DNA from 2 places in the Propionispora vibrioides genome. Region 1 is predicted to be linked to the other one. Evidence: riboswitches for the same ligand, from Rfam matches in the RefSeq annotation. Region 1 holds a riboswitch; the other holds the start of a gene.
What was found. Region 1 has a riboswitch for cobalamin ahead of BMW43_RS14825 (glycerol dehydrogenase). Riboswitches for the same ligand answer to the same signal wherever they lie in the genome.
Positions count from the first base shown of each region.

Region 1 (7,954 bases):
TCCATCGTCCGGACCAGTTGTCTGCCTTGCTCTGCTTCCCCCACGACCTGAGCGATGACAGTAATGGTTTGTTCCACTTCCTTAATCGTGTGAGGAGTTTTATAGACGTATACAGGTATACCCGCATCACGCAGCGTCTGGGGTAAATCGGCCGGCAGCCAGTCGGCCACCAAAACCAGATCAGGGTTCAGCGCAATCACCGTTTCCGCCTCGGCCCGTATTTTATGCGGAACCGTTCCGGCCTGCTCCACAATATTCGATATACTCGCATCCTCCGCTAAATGAGTCAGGGCGGCAATCCTGTTCGCCGGTACCAGTCCGGTGATGATTTCGTCGGTTCCCAGCGTCAGAGAAACAATGCGCTGCGGTTTATGGGTTAACTGCAGAGGGTGCCCCTGACTGTCGGTCACCGTATAATCTTCCGCCACCGGCTGCTGTTGCCCGGCGCCATGGCCGCAGCCGCTCAGCAACGCCATCAGCAGCATCCATATGAATAAGACGCTCAGCCATCTTTGTTTCAAAAAGGTTACCTCCTTACGCTAAGGCGTATCTTCAAACTATCCAAAACGCTCCCTGACGGCGCTTTTTATGCCATACTTCATTACATTTTTTTTTGGAATAGGGGCCGCTATTCCTGCAAAAATTCGCGTGCCCCTTTGGGGTATAATCCGCCTGGCGCAAAAAAACCTCGCCATGGATCATTCCGTTAGCTCGAAGACACGCCTAAGGCCTGCTGCTGCTGAGTTATTTTCTCGCTCCAGTCTTGCAGCGAAGTCTGGATAAATTCATGCACCACATACTCCGGCTGTATATATTGAATGAGTTGCCGGACTGCCGGACTGCTAAACGGCAGATGCTCATCAATTCGCAAAACATGGCTCATAGTTTCCGCCATGGTATATTCCGTCTTTAGCTTTTGCCTGCTTCGCCTTACATATTCCCCTGATAGGGAACGGTGCAGATGAATGCCTTTGATGCGTTCTTTATATTTGCCCAGTGCCTTTACTGTGTCGATAATATAGGCCACGCCCTCTTCTTCCGTTGTCAATGCCGGATTGGTATTCATCAAGTGACCGGTATCCAGCATAATGCCCACTCTGGGATGGGCAATTCCTTCCAAAAGCCGGGCCGTCAAATCCCTGTTGGTGAGAGTCATTCCCGGCCACCAAAGATTTTCCAGGAGCAACGTCATATGCTCCGGTATTTCTTGGACCAGACTATTCAATACTTCCAGAGCCGCCTCCACTACTTCGCAATCATTATATCGAAAGTTCCAGTCGAATGCTTCGCTTGGAGCAGTATGACTGACATGAAACACCGCATACCGGGCACCAGTCTGCCCGGCGGCGCGGATATTCTCCCGGTACAGTTGAAGCCAATCTTCCCGGTGTAAACCACCATAGCAGGCTTTGATTTCTGCCTCATTCTTAAAACTTTTCGCCAGAGCCTTCGTATCGCCCCGCCAAAAATCCAGCCAATAGGGCCAAAACCGCAAATGCACGCCATAAACCCATTCCGGCCGGTGAATACGGCTGTCCCAGGCATCGCAGAGCATAAGCTCCAAACCGTCGAGCTGATTCCGTTCCAGAAACAGACGAAGACAGGTGGCGCTATGGCTGATTAAATCTAAATCAGTTTGGTAGTTGGATAAGTTTACAAGTTGCAGCATGACTTCCTCACAAAAATAAAATTACGAGAGAAGATCCCCGGCATCAGGCATCTTCTCTCTTTCCTCTGTTGCTTAGAATTGATATTGAACTCCGAGTTGATAGTTGCGGCCAGGGCTGGTATACCATTCACCAGGACTACCGCCATAGTCGGATCTGGCATAGGACTGTTCTGCATAGAACTTATCTAACAAATTATTAACCCGCAAAAAGGTTTTTGTATTGGGGGTTATTTTATAGTTCAAGGCCAAATCCCATACCCAATAGGTGTTTTCAGGAAAATAGTTGCTATAAGCAGCACTATTTTGCGGACCTGGTTTATCAAACACACCACGGCCCTGCAAATGAACATCGTATTTTTCCTGACGATAATCTACTCCTACATTCCAGTATCCTTTGGGAATACAGCCATCTACATTTTGCGACCGTTCAACCGTAGGATCGATAGTAGTGTGAGTATAACCGATATATGTACTCAATTGCTCCGTCAACTTTTTGTTTAACTGAATGTCCCAGCCATGAGCTTTTTCATCAAAATTAACGTACTTATATGAACTCATGTCAAACCCTACGGCATTGCTGGAATCTCTTCTGAATAGATGAAATGCGGTGCTCAACGTATCACTTAATTGATGATTCACACCAAGTTCCAGATTGTCACCTTTTTCCGCTTTCAAATTATAATTGCCGTAAGTGTCATTAAACACTTGATAAGGGGTCGGCACAATAAAATATTTATTATAAGAAATATAGTAATTTGTCTCATCGCTGGCTTTATATCCGATATTGACGTGTGGCGAAGTATTGGAACCGTATTGCGTACTGTCATCATAGCGGATGCCGGAAGTCAGCTTCCATCGCCGGTCCAAATCCCACTCATCCTGAACATAGTAGGCAGAATTGCTGATCTTTTTATTCCCGCTGGAAACCACTTTGTCCCGTGAATATTCAAAACCACCGGTAACGGTGTGATTGTCGGCAAAGGTTTGAGTAAACTCGTCCTGCAACCGCATAGTTTTTACTTTTGTCCAGGATGTACCTATACCCATTCCCCAATAGGGATCATTGGTTTGGAACGTATTATCATATACACCATTATAAAAAGTCAGCCGGTTTTTTAGATTGTCCGTTAATTGATTATTATAAATCAATTTCCAATTGTAATTATCCATATTCCCCGGATTACGCTGGCTTAGATAATAATTCGTTCCCGAATACATATAGTCCGACTGATACTTCTGATAGTCAAAGGTTATGTCCGACTTTTCATTAATCGCCTTAGTCAGTTTAAAGGTTGTGGTCTCTGCATTACGGTGCTCTGGAACCGTAGTGCCGTTAGCATCCCTATAATCTCCCATGATATCCTTCTGGCTGGTAACAACCCAACTGTAATCGCCTGATTTGCCTTGATTCATGAAAGCATAGTTTTCCTTATCATAGCTGCCGCCGGTATAGGTCAGCGTACTTTTGTTTTCCTCAGCCTTTCGCGTAATAATCTGAATAACCCCGCCTTTGGCATTTGCCCCATATAGAGAGGCGGCGGCTCCTTTTAGTATTTCAATTCTTTCCACATTATCCAGATTGCCGTATGCGGCGGCAGCAAAATTAACCCCTGCCGCATCCACTCTGACACCGTCAACTAATACAACGATTTTATCGGAACCGTTAATTCGCAGCATGTTCGACGCTTCATAACCAATACCTGTACCGAAATTATTGATGGTTACACCGGGTACATTCCGTAAGGCTTCCGATAAATCAGAGTAATGCTGTTCTTCAATATCCTTACGGGTAATCACCGTCAGGTTGGCATTAGATTCTGAAAGCTTTACCGGTGTCTTGGTAGCTGTTACTACGATGGGATCAAAATCAAACTGGTTATCCTCGCCTTCCGCCCAGGATATTCCCGGGATTTGGCAGAGAACGGCGCTGCTGAGCAAGGCACAGAGCACGGCTTTACTGTGTTTTCCTTTCCTTTTCAATGTTTTCCCCCCAATAAAATAAGTCCTCCACGCGAGCGGGAAGGACTTAGAAAATAGGGCCGCTCAATCAAAAATCCCGGCACATATGTAGCCGGGATGATAGATGAAAACGAAAGACCTGCATCTAAAATCCCCTTCCCATCGCTCGTGGGTCAAACGGTGATTGTCAAACAGGCAGTTCTCCTGGCTCTGAATCATCGCGCAGCCAAACCTTCCCAGGATTTTCATCCCAGTGGCATTTTTTTGGCCTTGCTCCTCATTACAGTGGCGGGACCGCGCCGGCATTACACCGGACTTCCCTATTAAGCCTTACGGCACCTGTTTCTTACTATGTAGTTTGTACTATTTATAACTTTCGTGTTAAAAATAGCACATTACGGTAACGATGTCAAACGGTTCAGGTGTGAAATACTGTATACTATTGTAAAAGCTCAGTTCCGCCACTCTTTCAGGCAATGCTTGCCCCACGCATCGGCCGCCAGAATGGCTGCATAGACTCCGTCGACAGTAACGGCAAAGGGCTCATTATGCACCGTTTCGCCGCCGGCACAAACTGCTTCTGCCACTTGGTAGATTCTCTCATCGGAAACTTGTTTTACGCCGATGTCCGCCAAGGTGACCGGCAGCCCAACCTCGATGCAAAACTTTATAACCCGCTCGATTTCTTCGGTCTTTCTATTTTCCATTACCAGTTGCACCAGCGTGCCGAAAGCAACCTTCTCACCATGATACATCGCATGAGTTTCCGGTAACAGGGTAAACCCGTTGTGTACGGCATGCGCTGCCGCCAGCCCGGAGCTTTCAAACCCCAGACCACTGAGTAAAGTATTGGCTTCTACAACCTTTTCCACTGCCTCCGTAACGACGCCCTTCTCCACTGCCAGCTTGGCCGGAAAGCCATAGTCCAGCAAAGTATCAAAGCATAGCCGCGCCAGGCATAACGCCGCCGCAGTGGACAAGCCGCCTGGTAAATTAAGCGCCGGAGCTTTGCTGCAGGCCTCAGCCTCAAACCAGGTGGCCAGCGCGTCACCCATGCCGGACACAAACAAGCGGATCGGCGCCTTGGCGATAATTGACGTATCCACCAATACCAAATCCGGATTTCTGGGCAGAACCAGATAGGACTCAAAGACTCCCTGTTCGGAATAAATAACCGACAAAGCACTACAGGGTGCATCGGTGGCAGCAATGGTAGGTACAATCGCCACCGGCAGCTTGGCGTAATAAGCTACTGCCTTAGCCACATCCAGCGCTTTGCCGCCGCCGACTCCGACAATCACATTAGCGCCAAGCCGTTCCGTGATGCCAACCAGTCTGTCAATTTCAGCCTTCGAACATTCGCCCCGAAAGGTTTCCAACGAGCAGGTAACCTGGTGCTCGCTGCAGCTTTGCCGTAATTCCGCTTCAACCGACTGCAGCCCCCGTTTGCCACCAATGCACAGCGCACAATTGCCTAAGAGCAAAATGTGGCGGCCAATATTTTTCATGGCACCACTGCCTTGCACATACCGACTGGGAGATATCATAATCCGTTCCATATCATACCCACCTTACCTTCTCAATTTTTTTATAAATAAAAAAACTCCCTTTGCGGGAGTATGCTTACGCTAATCGGACAGACAACGGCCTTGGCCTATGCGTAATCCCCTCCCCATCGCTCGCAGGTTATAACGGTGATTGTTAAACAGGCAGTTCTCCTGGCTCCGGATCATCGCGCCGCCAAACCTTCCCAGAAACTTCATTCCAGTGGCATATTCTTGGCTTTGCTCCCCATTACAGTGGCGGGACCGCGCCGGCATTACACCGGACTTCCCTATTAAGCCCTAACGGGCACCTGTTTCTTGCTTATGTAATTTGTACGATTTGTAACTTTCGTGTTAAAAATAGCATATTATAGTAACAATGTCAAATATCTTATTTGAAAAAGGCAGAGTTTTATAAACTATTTTTCACGGTCATTGTCTTACTTGCCAGCATCGCCAGCAGCCTGCCCCAGGCCGTCAAATAATCCTCCAATTTCCCCCCGCCAATTTGCGGTGCACCTATGCCAAAACGGGAACTTACCTGTTCGATTAGCTCCTGTCCGGTCCGACGGACTTCTTCCGGGTTCAACAGCCCCCAAAGCCATTGGTCCAGCAAATGGACATAGAGTGAAGTGTAGGTTACCAGCCGGGAATTGGCATCCAGGCATCGCAACCGTTGTAAAAACCGCACTTGATCGGAATCACCGCTTTCTTGCCGATAAAAATCCCACAGGGTTTCCTCCCGCACACCAAACCGCTTGAGCCGCCGCAGCGAACTATACTGCAGCGTGGGCGACAGTCCGGTCTGCCGCTGCAACGCTTCCTTTACGGCCTGTTTAACCACACAGCCGATCAGTTCACCCAGCTTGGCATGCTTTCCCGCACTCTCCAAATACAGGGGCGAGTGGGGATTGGCAATGATCATAGTCTGATCGGTGCCTGAGCCGGTTGCCAGACCGGTGGAGTAATTGCTGCCGGCCATCAGCTCCTGCAAAGCGGCGGTTTTGGCCTCCGTGCAGGTCACCAGCGCCCGTACCAGTGAGGCCGGCGGCATATCCGCATCAATCACTAAGAAGATATTGATCGTACCCGGCTTATACAAGGTATTTCGTTCCGCCGGTTCAAAATACGTGGCCGGGTCGCCCACCCTTCCCCCGTTCTCCTCAATTCCGCCGGTGACCAGCGCCGTAACCTGCAAGCTCTGGTAACAGGCCGTATGAATGGCCACATTGTCCATCGCCGCTGCCGTAGCCATACCGGAAACCGTATCCGGCGCCAGATCCAACCCGGCCGCGGCCTGACGCATGTATTCGTCATAATTGGCCGCCCGCCAGGTACAGCTGCCGTTAGGTACGGCGCAGTCGTAATTAAACACGGCCGTCAACTGTTCCTGATACCCTCCGTTATAGATGGAGGTACTGAGAACTTTACGGGACTCTTTAAACCGGATGATGATGCTTTTTTCGGACCGGTAAACCGAATCGCCATTCGCTAGCTCATATATCTTCATAACTTCCTCCGTATCTGACAACCCGCCTTAGGGGCACTAAAAAACATACGACCTGACCTGCAAGCCTTACAATTCGGGCAACGCAAAAACATTATTGAAAATCATCCTCAGAATTTGATCGGCTACCACCGTATCATCCAACGGATAGGGTTTCAGGAGCGGCGTAATTTTTTCAGCCACCGCTGCCGGATCGATGGCCAGCGCCCTGTCATGCAGCCATTCTTCCTTGTCGCCAGCCGGTTTTTCCTGCAGCGAAAGCCGCTCTTCATATTCCTGTTTCAAGGCCGCCGCGACCCGTGTTTTATCGACATAAGTCAGATCGTCCGATTTGAACACAGCCAGCATCGCCGCCCGGATGACGGCGTCCCCTTCGCTTCTGTCGGTCATGCCTTTTTCAATGGCCGTATAGAGCAAGCTGTTGTATTCGTCAAAATAACGGAAATCGTCCCGGTACAGCGCCGCTTCCACACTAAACAGCATATAGTCGTAACCGGTAAGCGGTTTAGCCGCTGCTGCATCCTCGCCATAGCAAAGCCGTGAAGCTTTAACCAGCAGCTTTTCCGTGGCAAATTGCCCGGCATCGGCATTTATTACAACGAAATAGCCGTTTGTCAGCGATACACCGCCCAGGCTGTCCGTACCGGCATATTCATTATGATACACCAGACGGATGTCCTTGTCACCACCGTCCAGGAGGTCCTGCAGACTATTGACCGCGCTGTCGACTACTTTAAGGGTGGTTGACAACTGGCCGCTGGTCAGCAGGCTGGAAATACTGTTGGCCAGTGTGATAAACGGCTGAAAATAGTCTTTATTCACATAAGCCAGCAGGGCCGCGCTGATGGATACAGTGCCGCCACGGTAAGGTACCAGGTTGGTCAAGGCATAATTCAGTTCTACCCCCTTGCCTAAGGAAGTTGCATTCAGATTAAGCGAAAGCGGTCCGGCTACACTGGGTAACTGCTGCGCGGCATTGCTGCCGAATTGCAGCTCGACAACGGAAGAAACCACCGGCACATAGCTGCGGAATAATTTGCGGTCATCCTTTAAAAACATTTCCGCCAGGCGCAGCCGGAGATAATGCTGCCCCTCTTTCAATTCGATCCGTTCCACGTCCGACGTTACCGGCGCAAATACATAATGCTTCGACTCTTTAACAAATAAATTGCTAAACCAGTCAATCAGGCTCATAAAACACTCTCCCCCTTTCTCCTTCTGCCGTTACTATCGTTTCTTTTTACAGGCCAAATTGATCGGCGGCAATCCATTCCA
Region 1 is NZ_FODY01000020.1:50,118-58,071, reverse strand. It holds gene BMW43_RS14840 (ABC transporter substrate-binding protein) at 1-521, opposite strand, end outside; gene BMW43_RS14835 (sugar phosphate isomerase/epimerase family protein) at 707-1,669, opposite strand; gene BMW43_RS14830 (TonB-dependent receptor plug domain-containing protein) at 1,742-3,649, opposite strand; cobalamin riboswitch at 3,806-3,986, opposite strand; gene BMW43_RS14825 (glycerol dehydrogenase) at 4,081-5,187, opposite strand; cobalamin riboswitch at 5,320-5,502, opposite strand; gene BMW43_RS14820 (adenosylcobinamide amidohydrolase) at 5,585-6,682, opposite strand; gene BMW43_RS14815 (hypothetical protein) at 6,749-7,873, opposite strand; gene BMW43_RS14810 (C1 family peptidase) at 7,920-7,954, opposite strand, start outside.

Region 2 (7,954 bases), on a different contig from region 1:
CCAGAAAGGCATCGGTTACAATGAGTGCCTTACGCAGCTTCATCGGTTTCAAATATTCGGCAAGTTTTTCCAGACTACCGGCACCGATCAGGCTGATTGGCGCCATAAAATATTCATGGATCTGATTGTCCACTCTTTGTCAGCTCCCTGTCATTGATTCGTCTGTTTCATCGTATCATTTCATTTTGGCGCTTACAAGAGCCGGAGGGGCCTTTTGGGGCAAGTCGGCAAGATAAGTCTATAATGGGAAAAATTATTAATGAAAGGTCTGTCTGTAGTGCAAAAAGGCTTCTAACCCATTAGGGGGAAGAAGAGCAATTTATTATCATAATGAAGCAATTATCTGGCTTAGATGGATATTCATTTCATTATATAATAAGACTAACATGTTTAAATGGCCATTGAACTGAGTGCCGAATTTTCCATCTTCTTATCCTTAAACTTTGTGAGGGATCTATCCATGAAACCAAAACAATGGCTGGACGATTTTATTACCGGTTTTCAGTTCTTAACGCGGATAGAAATCTGTAAGCACCATGACAGTTCGTTGGAGAGTTTTGGACGAAGCGTCAAATTCTTTCCGCTCATCGGAGCGATGCTTGGTCTGCTGTTAGCGGCATTTCTGTGGGGGGCCAGACAGTATTTCGGCGGTTTGGGACCGCAGAATACGCTGGTAGCCGCTTTGATCATCGGGGAAGTGGTCCTTACCGGGGCGCTTCACTGGGACGGTTTTATGGATACCTTTGACGGTGTATTTTCCGGCCGGGACCGGGAGCGCATGCTCGAAATCATGAAAGACAGCCGTGTCGGCGCCTTTGGTGCTATGGCCTTGGCTCTGGCGCTGTTAGCCCGGTTCACCATTCTTACTGATCTGGAGCCGCAACTGCTGCCCGGGGTGGTGATCCTGATGCCTGTAGCCGGCAGGCTCGCTGTGGTCATGACCATTACCTTCTTTCCTTATGCCAGGCCGAGCGGCCTGGGCCATGTCTTTCCTTCTCACCGGGAGACAGGCAATCTTTATGTGGCGCTTTTGTTTGCGGCAGCCATGTTCGCCTTTCTGGGTCTGAAAGCTGCCATAGCCGGCAGCAGCGCCGTTGGCTGCGGTCTTTTGTTTGCTGCTTATGTGAGCGGCAAACTGGGCGGTGTCACCGGTGATGTATACGGCGCTGTCAACATTGTTACGGAGTTGGCCGCAGCCGCGCTCTTTCTGTTTTTGTTTTCGTAACAAGCGCTGCTTTTGAGGAAAAGATAGGACTTTTTTTACAGCCTTGCCGACTTTTTTGCTGACTCGGGAAAATGGATAGGAGAAGGTCTTTTCCTAGCGAAGTGCTAGGTATAATTTCATAGAGATGCCACCAACCAGGTGCCTCTTAGCCTAACAATAAGAGGAGAATAGGGAAGCTCGGACAGGACATAGTCCTGAAACGACGCGGTCGCGCCACTGTAATCGGGGAGAATTTTCAGCACATGCCACCGGAAAGCCGGGAAGGCGCTGAACGTTTTTTGATCCGCTAGCCAGGAGACCTGCCTGTTATGGCTGTCATTTTTCTCCGCGTCAGAGAAAATGCCGGAAGGATAGGAGCTGGAAGTCAAAGCACCTGCCTTTTAGGCAGGTGCTTTTTGTCGGTCGGGATGATTACGGACAATAATTCACCATAGGAGGGAAAGACGATGGATTTTGAAAAAGTGGTTGATGAACTGATTGACGGTGCGGCCAAGCCGCTCCATAGCCTGGGCCTTTTGGAAAAACATCTGAAAAAGGTGCTTTTGGCCTGGGGCAGACTTGATAAGAAAATTCGCCCCTATCACATCATTTATGCGGCCGATAATGGTGTCGTCGAAGAGGCTGTCGCGCCGGACCCGGTTGAATTTACCTATTTGCAGGCGCGCAATATGGCGGCCGGTCTGGCAACAGTCAGTTGCTTTTGTCAAATCAATCAGATTCCCTATGAAGTGATCGACATAGGCATTCGCGATAAGCGCGAAGCAGGCATCAACAAAAAAGTTGCCTTCGGGACAAAAAACTTTATGAAAGAAGAAGCGATGAGCCGCGAGGAGTTTCAACAAGCCTGGCAGGTTGGCGTGGAACGGGTGCAACAAGCCGTAAGGGAAAAACAAGCAAATCTTTTGTCCTTTGGCGAAATGGGCATTGGCAATACAACGACTTCGTCGGCGGTGCTCCATGCACTGACCGGGATGCCGCCTGAATTTGTCGTCGGCCACGGCGCCGGACTCAAATCGCCCGAAGCACTGCGGCGCAAGCGGCTTATTGTAGAGAAGGGCGTCGAAAAGCACATGGTCAAGCTTCACGACGTAGAAGATATTTTGCGCTGTGTGGGCGGTTTTGATATTGTGGCCATGTGTGCCAGTATGGTCGAATGCGGCAAACTAAAGATTCCTTTTGTGCTGGACGGATTTATTACGGCTGTGGCTTACGCCTGTGCCGTCCGCATCGACAGCAAACTGGACCGTTACGCGCTGCCGTCCCATATGTCCAAGGAACCCGGTATGGCCTACTGTCTCCTGTTGGGCAACATTATGGCTGAAGATGTGATCATTCACGCCGGCATGGGCCTCGGGGAAGGTACCGGCGCAGTGCTGATGGTGTCTATGCTGAAAACCATGCTTTATGCCATGCAGCATGTGGCGAGGATTTCCGATTTTTTGGCCGAGGCGGGCAAGAAGGAACTGGCCATGTAGGAAACCGGTCATAGCGAGTGGTCTGTCCCTCCTTGCGGTAAAATCCTTTTGCGTTTTTAAATTAGGAAGAGAAAGTACCCTTCTTAGTAAAGAAGGGCGCTTTCTCTTTTTTTGTAAAAGAAATAGGGTAATACAACAAAATAATCCTATTGCTTTTTCCCTGGGGAGGAAGGGGGAAAAAAGCTTTTTTGAAAGCAGCAATTATGTACGGTCGCTTGGCAAAATTTAAGCAAGGTAGAAAGACAGAAAAATCAAATATGTGTAAAGACAACGATGATTTAGCACAACGTGGAGGATGCTATGGCCTTAGACAAACCGCGCATGGTTCAAGAGTATGTGCCGGGCAAGCAGGTGACTCTTGCTCATTTGATTGCCAATCCCAAAAAGGATTTATGCGAAAAACTCGGTCTCACTGCTGTTTCGGCGATCGGAATTTTAACGATCACTCCCTGTGAAGCAGCCATTATCGCCGCCGATGCGGCAACGAAGACCGCCGCTGTGACCATCGGTTTTATGGACCGTTTTACGGGTTCTGTGGTTATTACCGGCAATATTTCGGCGGTGGAGGCGGCGCTTAACCAGGTCGTTCATCTGCTTGGTGACGGACTGGGCTTTTCCGGGCCGAAGGTTACGCGCTCCTAGCCGATGCGGCAGGTTATGTTTGTCGGCGCTGTCGGTGCAGGGAAGACATCGCTGATTCATGCATTGGAAAAAAAAGAGCAACAGGTGGCAAAGACGCAGGCCATCATGTTTCATGACGGTACGATTGATACACCGGGCGAATATGCCCAGATGCCGCGGCTTTACTCGGCGCTCATGGTAACCGCGTCCCAGGCGTCGCTCATTGCGGTTGTGCAGGATGGCATTCGTACCGGTCCGGTACTGCCGCCCGGTTTTGCGACCATGTTTGCCAGGCAATCCATCGGGATCATTACGAAAATCGATTCGCCTGAGGCCAGACCGGAACAAGCTCGTGTTCGTCTTTTGGAAAGCGGGGTCAGCGGTCCTATTTTTGCTGTGTCTGCTTTTACAGGAGAAGGAATAGAAACATTGCTGAAATTCCTCGAAAGGAGGTGCGACAATGAGTGAAGCTTTAGGAATGGTGGAAACGAAAGGCCTGGTTGGCGCGATTGAAGCGGCTGATGCCATGGTCAAATCGGCCAACGTCATCCTCGTCGGCTACGAAAGGATCGGTTCCGGTCTTGTAACCGTTATGGTGCGGGGTGATGTGGGAGCCGTCAAATCGGCTGCCGATGCAGGCGCAGCGGCAGCCCGTAAGGTAGGGGAGGTCGTTTCCGTTCATGTAATTCCTCGTCCTCATACTGATGTGGAAAAAATTTTACCGAAGGTGTAAGCCAGGGAAATATTATGGAGGTGACCAGATAAATGCAAGAACAATTGATTGACAAGGTAATGGATGAAATTAAGAAAAGGATGGAAGAGCAGGCGCCGGCCAGTAAAGCTCAAGCCGCGGCTTGTCCGGCAAATCCGGGCATGACCGAATTTGTCGGAACGGCCATCGGCGATACGATTGGCCTTGTGATTGCCAATGTAGACCCTTCGCTGCATGAAATGATGAAGATTGACCCCAAGTACCGCTCTATCGGTATTTTAGGCGCCCGTACCGGTGCCGGCCCTCACATTATGGCTGCCGATGAAGCGGTCAAAGCGACCAATACGGAAATCGTAGCCATCGAGTTGGCCCGTGATACGAAAGGCGGCGCCGGCCATGGCAGCTTGATTATTTTTGGGGCCGAAGAGGTTTCCGACGCAAGACGGGCTGTGGAAGTGGCCTTGAAGGAACTGAACCGCACGTTCGGTGATGTATACGGCAATGACGCCGGCCATATTGAACTGCAATATACGGCCCGGGCCAGCTATGCAATCAATAAAGCTTTTAACGCGCCGCTCGGCAAAGCCTTCGGTCTGATTGTCGGCGCGCCTGCCGCTATCGGTGTGCTCATGTCCGATGTGGCGGTAAAAACGGCCAATGTTGAATTGATCGGTTATTCCAGTCCCGCTCAGGGCACCAGCTTTTCCAACGAAGTGATTATCATGATCAGCGGTGATTCCGGTGCTGTCCGGCAGTCTGTTCTGGCCGCAAAAGAGGCGGGCAGAAAGCTGCTCGAAGCGATGGGCGGACCGGCTCCGTCTTCGACAACGCCTTATATCTAACTGACGAGGAGGGGATTTAGCATGAAGAGATCAAAACGCGTGCAAGCGTTGGAAGCCCGTCCCGTCAATCAGGATGGGTTCGTAGTAGATTGGCCGGAGGTCGGGTTGATTGCCATGGGCAGTCCGAATGATCCGACGCCGAGCATTAAGGTGCAAAACGGTAAAATCGTAGAAATGGATGGTATTCTCCGCGACAAGTTCGATTTTATTGATCAGTTTATCGCCGACTATGCGATCGACGCTTCGATCGCCGAACAGGCGATGGCCATGGACAGCACGGAAATCGCCAAAATGCTTGTTGATATTCACGTGCCCCGCCAGGAAATCGTCAAAATCGTTCGCGGTCTTACGGCGGCCAAACTGGTCGACGTATTTAATCAGATGAACGTAGTGGAAATGATGATGGCTTTGCAAAAGATGCGCGCCCGCAAAACGCCTTCAAACCAATGCCATATTACGAACGTGAAAGACAATCCCGTACTGATTGCGGCCGATGGCGCCGAAGCGTCCCTGCGCGGTTTCGACGAAATGGAAACGACCGTTGCCGTTGTCCGTTATGCCCCCTTTAATGCGCTGGCCCTGCTGTTGGGCAGTCAGGTTGGCCGCGGCGGCACACTCATTCAATGCGCCCTGGAAGAAGCGACGGAGCTTGAACTGGGCATGCGCGGTATCACGGCGTATGCGGAAACGATTTCCGTATACGGTACGGAAAATGTATTTGTCGACGGTGATGATACTCCCTGGTCGAAGGCATTCCTCGCATCGGCCTATGCCTCACGGGGTCTGAAAATGCGCTTTACATCCGGGACCGGTTCAGAAGTACAGATGGGTTATGCCGAGGGCAAATCGATGCTGTATCTGGAAATCCGCTGCATCATGGTCACCAGAGGTGCCGGTGTGCAGGGACTGCAAAACGGTTCCGTAAGCTGCATCGGTGTACCGGCAGCCGTTCCCTCCGGTATCCGCGCTGTTCTGGCGGAAAATCTCTGCGCCGCCATGATCGACCTGGAAGTTGCCTCCAGCAATGACCAGACCTTCACTCATTCCGACATTCGCCGTACGGCCCGCACACTTATGCAGTTCCTGCCGGGTACGGACTTCATCTGCTCCGGCTACAGCGGAACGCCGAACTATGACAACATGTTTGCCGGTTCCAACTGGGATGTAGAGGATTATGACGATTGGAATATTCTGCAGCGTGACCTCAAGGTCGACGGTGGTCTCCGCCCTGTTTCGGAAGAAGAGATCATCCGTGTTCGCAATAAAGCAGCGAAGGCCATTCAGGCTGTTTTCAGAGAACTGGGCTTCCCGGCCATTACGGACGAAGAAGTGGAAGCCGCCACTTATGCCCATGGCAGCAACGATATGCCGCCGCGCAACATTGTTGAAGACCTGAAAGCTGCCCAGGAGCTGATGAGCCGCGGGATTACGGGGCTTGATGTGATTAAAGCCTTATCGAAAGCCGGCTTTAATGATGTGGCTTCGAATGTACTCAATTTGCTTAAACAGCGCATTTCCGGCGACTATCTCCATACAGCCGCCATTTTGGATAAAGACTTTAATGTCATCAGCGCCGTTAATCAGCAAAATGACTACCAGGGCCCCGGAACCGGTTATCGTCTCAGCGATGCGCGCTGGGAGGAAATTAAAAATATCAGTCAGGCGATCAATCCGTCTGATTTCGATGTTTGAGTCGGGAAAGAGGTGCGTAAAAAATGCAAATTAGCGAACAAATGATTCGTGAAATTGTCCTGCAAGTTATGCAGGGAATGGAACCGCCGACTGCGGCAGCACCAAGTAAACCGGTGGTGCAGGGCCGTCCGATGACACTGGTGGAAAAAGGCGACGCCCGCCCGGGAACGCGTACCGATGAAGTGGTCATCGCCCTGGCGCCGGCTTTTGGTAAATACCAGAATAAAACAATTGTCAATATTCCTCACAGCGATGTTCTGCGGGAAATTATCGCCGGTATTGAGGAAGAAGGCATTCAGGCCCGTGTTGTACGGGTGCTCAGAACATCCGACGTGGATTTTGCCGCCCATGACGCAACAAAATTAAGCGGCTCCGGAATTGCCATCGGCATCCAGTCGCGCGGCACGACGGTTATTCACCAGAAAGATTTGCCGCCCTTGAGCAATCTGGAGTTATTTTCACAGTCGCCGCTCATTGATCTGCCTACGTATCGCGCTATCGGCAAAAATGCGGCCAAATACGCCAAAGGCGAATCGCCTACGCCGGTTCCGACGAAAAATGATCAGATGGCCCGGCCAAAATACCAGGCCAAAGCAGCCGTGCTTCATATCAAAGAAACGGAACACGTTATTCCCGGCAAGAAACCGGTAGAAGTAGAAGTGAAATTTTAAGTCAACGGAGGTGAACACCATGTCTCAGGAAAAATTAGTGGAAGAAATCGTTCGGCAAGTATTGCAGTCCATGTACCAGGGGGGCGCTGCGGCCGCGCCGCAGGCAGCTCCGGCTAAGACGGGCCTGTGCCCCGCCAGCGATTATCCCTTGTCGGCCAAACGGGCTGACTCGCTAAAAACTCCTACAGGAAAAAAACTGGCCGATATTACGCTGGACAGCGTACTGGCCGGACAGGTTGCGCCGGAGGATGTGCGTATCGCGCCGGAAACGCTGCGCATGCAGGCTGAAATCGCCGACGGCGTCGGCCGGACGCAGTTCGGCAACAATCTGCGCCGGGCAGCGGAACTGACCGCTGTTCCTGATAAACGCATATTGGAAATCTACAATGCACTGCGCCCCTATCGCTCCACGAAAGAAGAACTGTCTGGCATTGCCGATGAACTGGAAACCAAATATAAAGCCGTAATGAGCGCAGCTTTGGTCCGCGAGGCGGCTGACGTATACGAGCGGCGCAACCGGTTAAGAGCAGACTAGAGTAGGATGGGGTTGCCATGACAATCATTGCAGGCGTAGATGTTGGAAACTCAACAACCGAAGTTTGCCTGGTTCAGGTTGACAGCAGTACCAGGCGTACCTATTTATCAAGCAGTATTGTGAAAACCACCGGTATAAAAGGAACGGTCGCCAATGTGCCGGGCATTATCGTCGCCTTGCA
Region 2 is NZ_FODY01000014.1:89,796-97,749, forward strand. It holds gene BMW43_RS12190 (iron-containing alcohol dehydrogenase) at 1-133, opposite strand, end outside; gene cobS (adenosylcobinamide-GDP ribazoletransferase) at 461-1,225, shown strand; cobalamin riboswitch at 1,345-1,546, shown strand; gene BMW43_RS12200 (nicotinate-nucleotide--dimethylbenzimidazole phosphoribosyltransferase) at 1,672-2,700, shown strand; gene eutS (ethanolamine utilization microcompartment protein EutS) at 3,001-3,342, shown strand; gene BMW43_RS12210 (EutP/PduV family microcompartment system protein) at 3,346-3,789, shown strand; gene pduA (propanediol utilization microcompartment protein PduA) at 3,782-4,054, shown strand; gene pduB (propanediol utilization microcompartment protein PduB) at 4,087-4,875, shown strand; gene BMW43_RS12225 (propanediol/glycerol family dehydratase large subunit) at 4,897-6,567, shown strand; gene BMW43_RS12230 (propanediol/glycerol family dehydratase medium subunit) at 6,591-7,238, shown strand; gene BMW43_RS12235 (diol dehydratase small subunit) at 7,258-7,773, shown strand; gene BMW43_RS12240 (diol dehydratase reactivase subunit alpha) at 7,791-7,954, shown strand, end outside.
Region 2: another riboswitch for cobalamin. It lies ahead of BMW43_RS12200 (nicotinate-nucleotide--dimethylbenzimidazole phosphoribosyltransferase); the one in region 1 lies ahead of BMW43_RS14825 (glycerol dehydrogenase).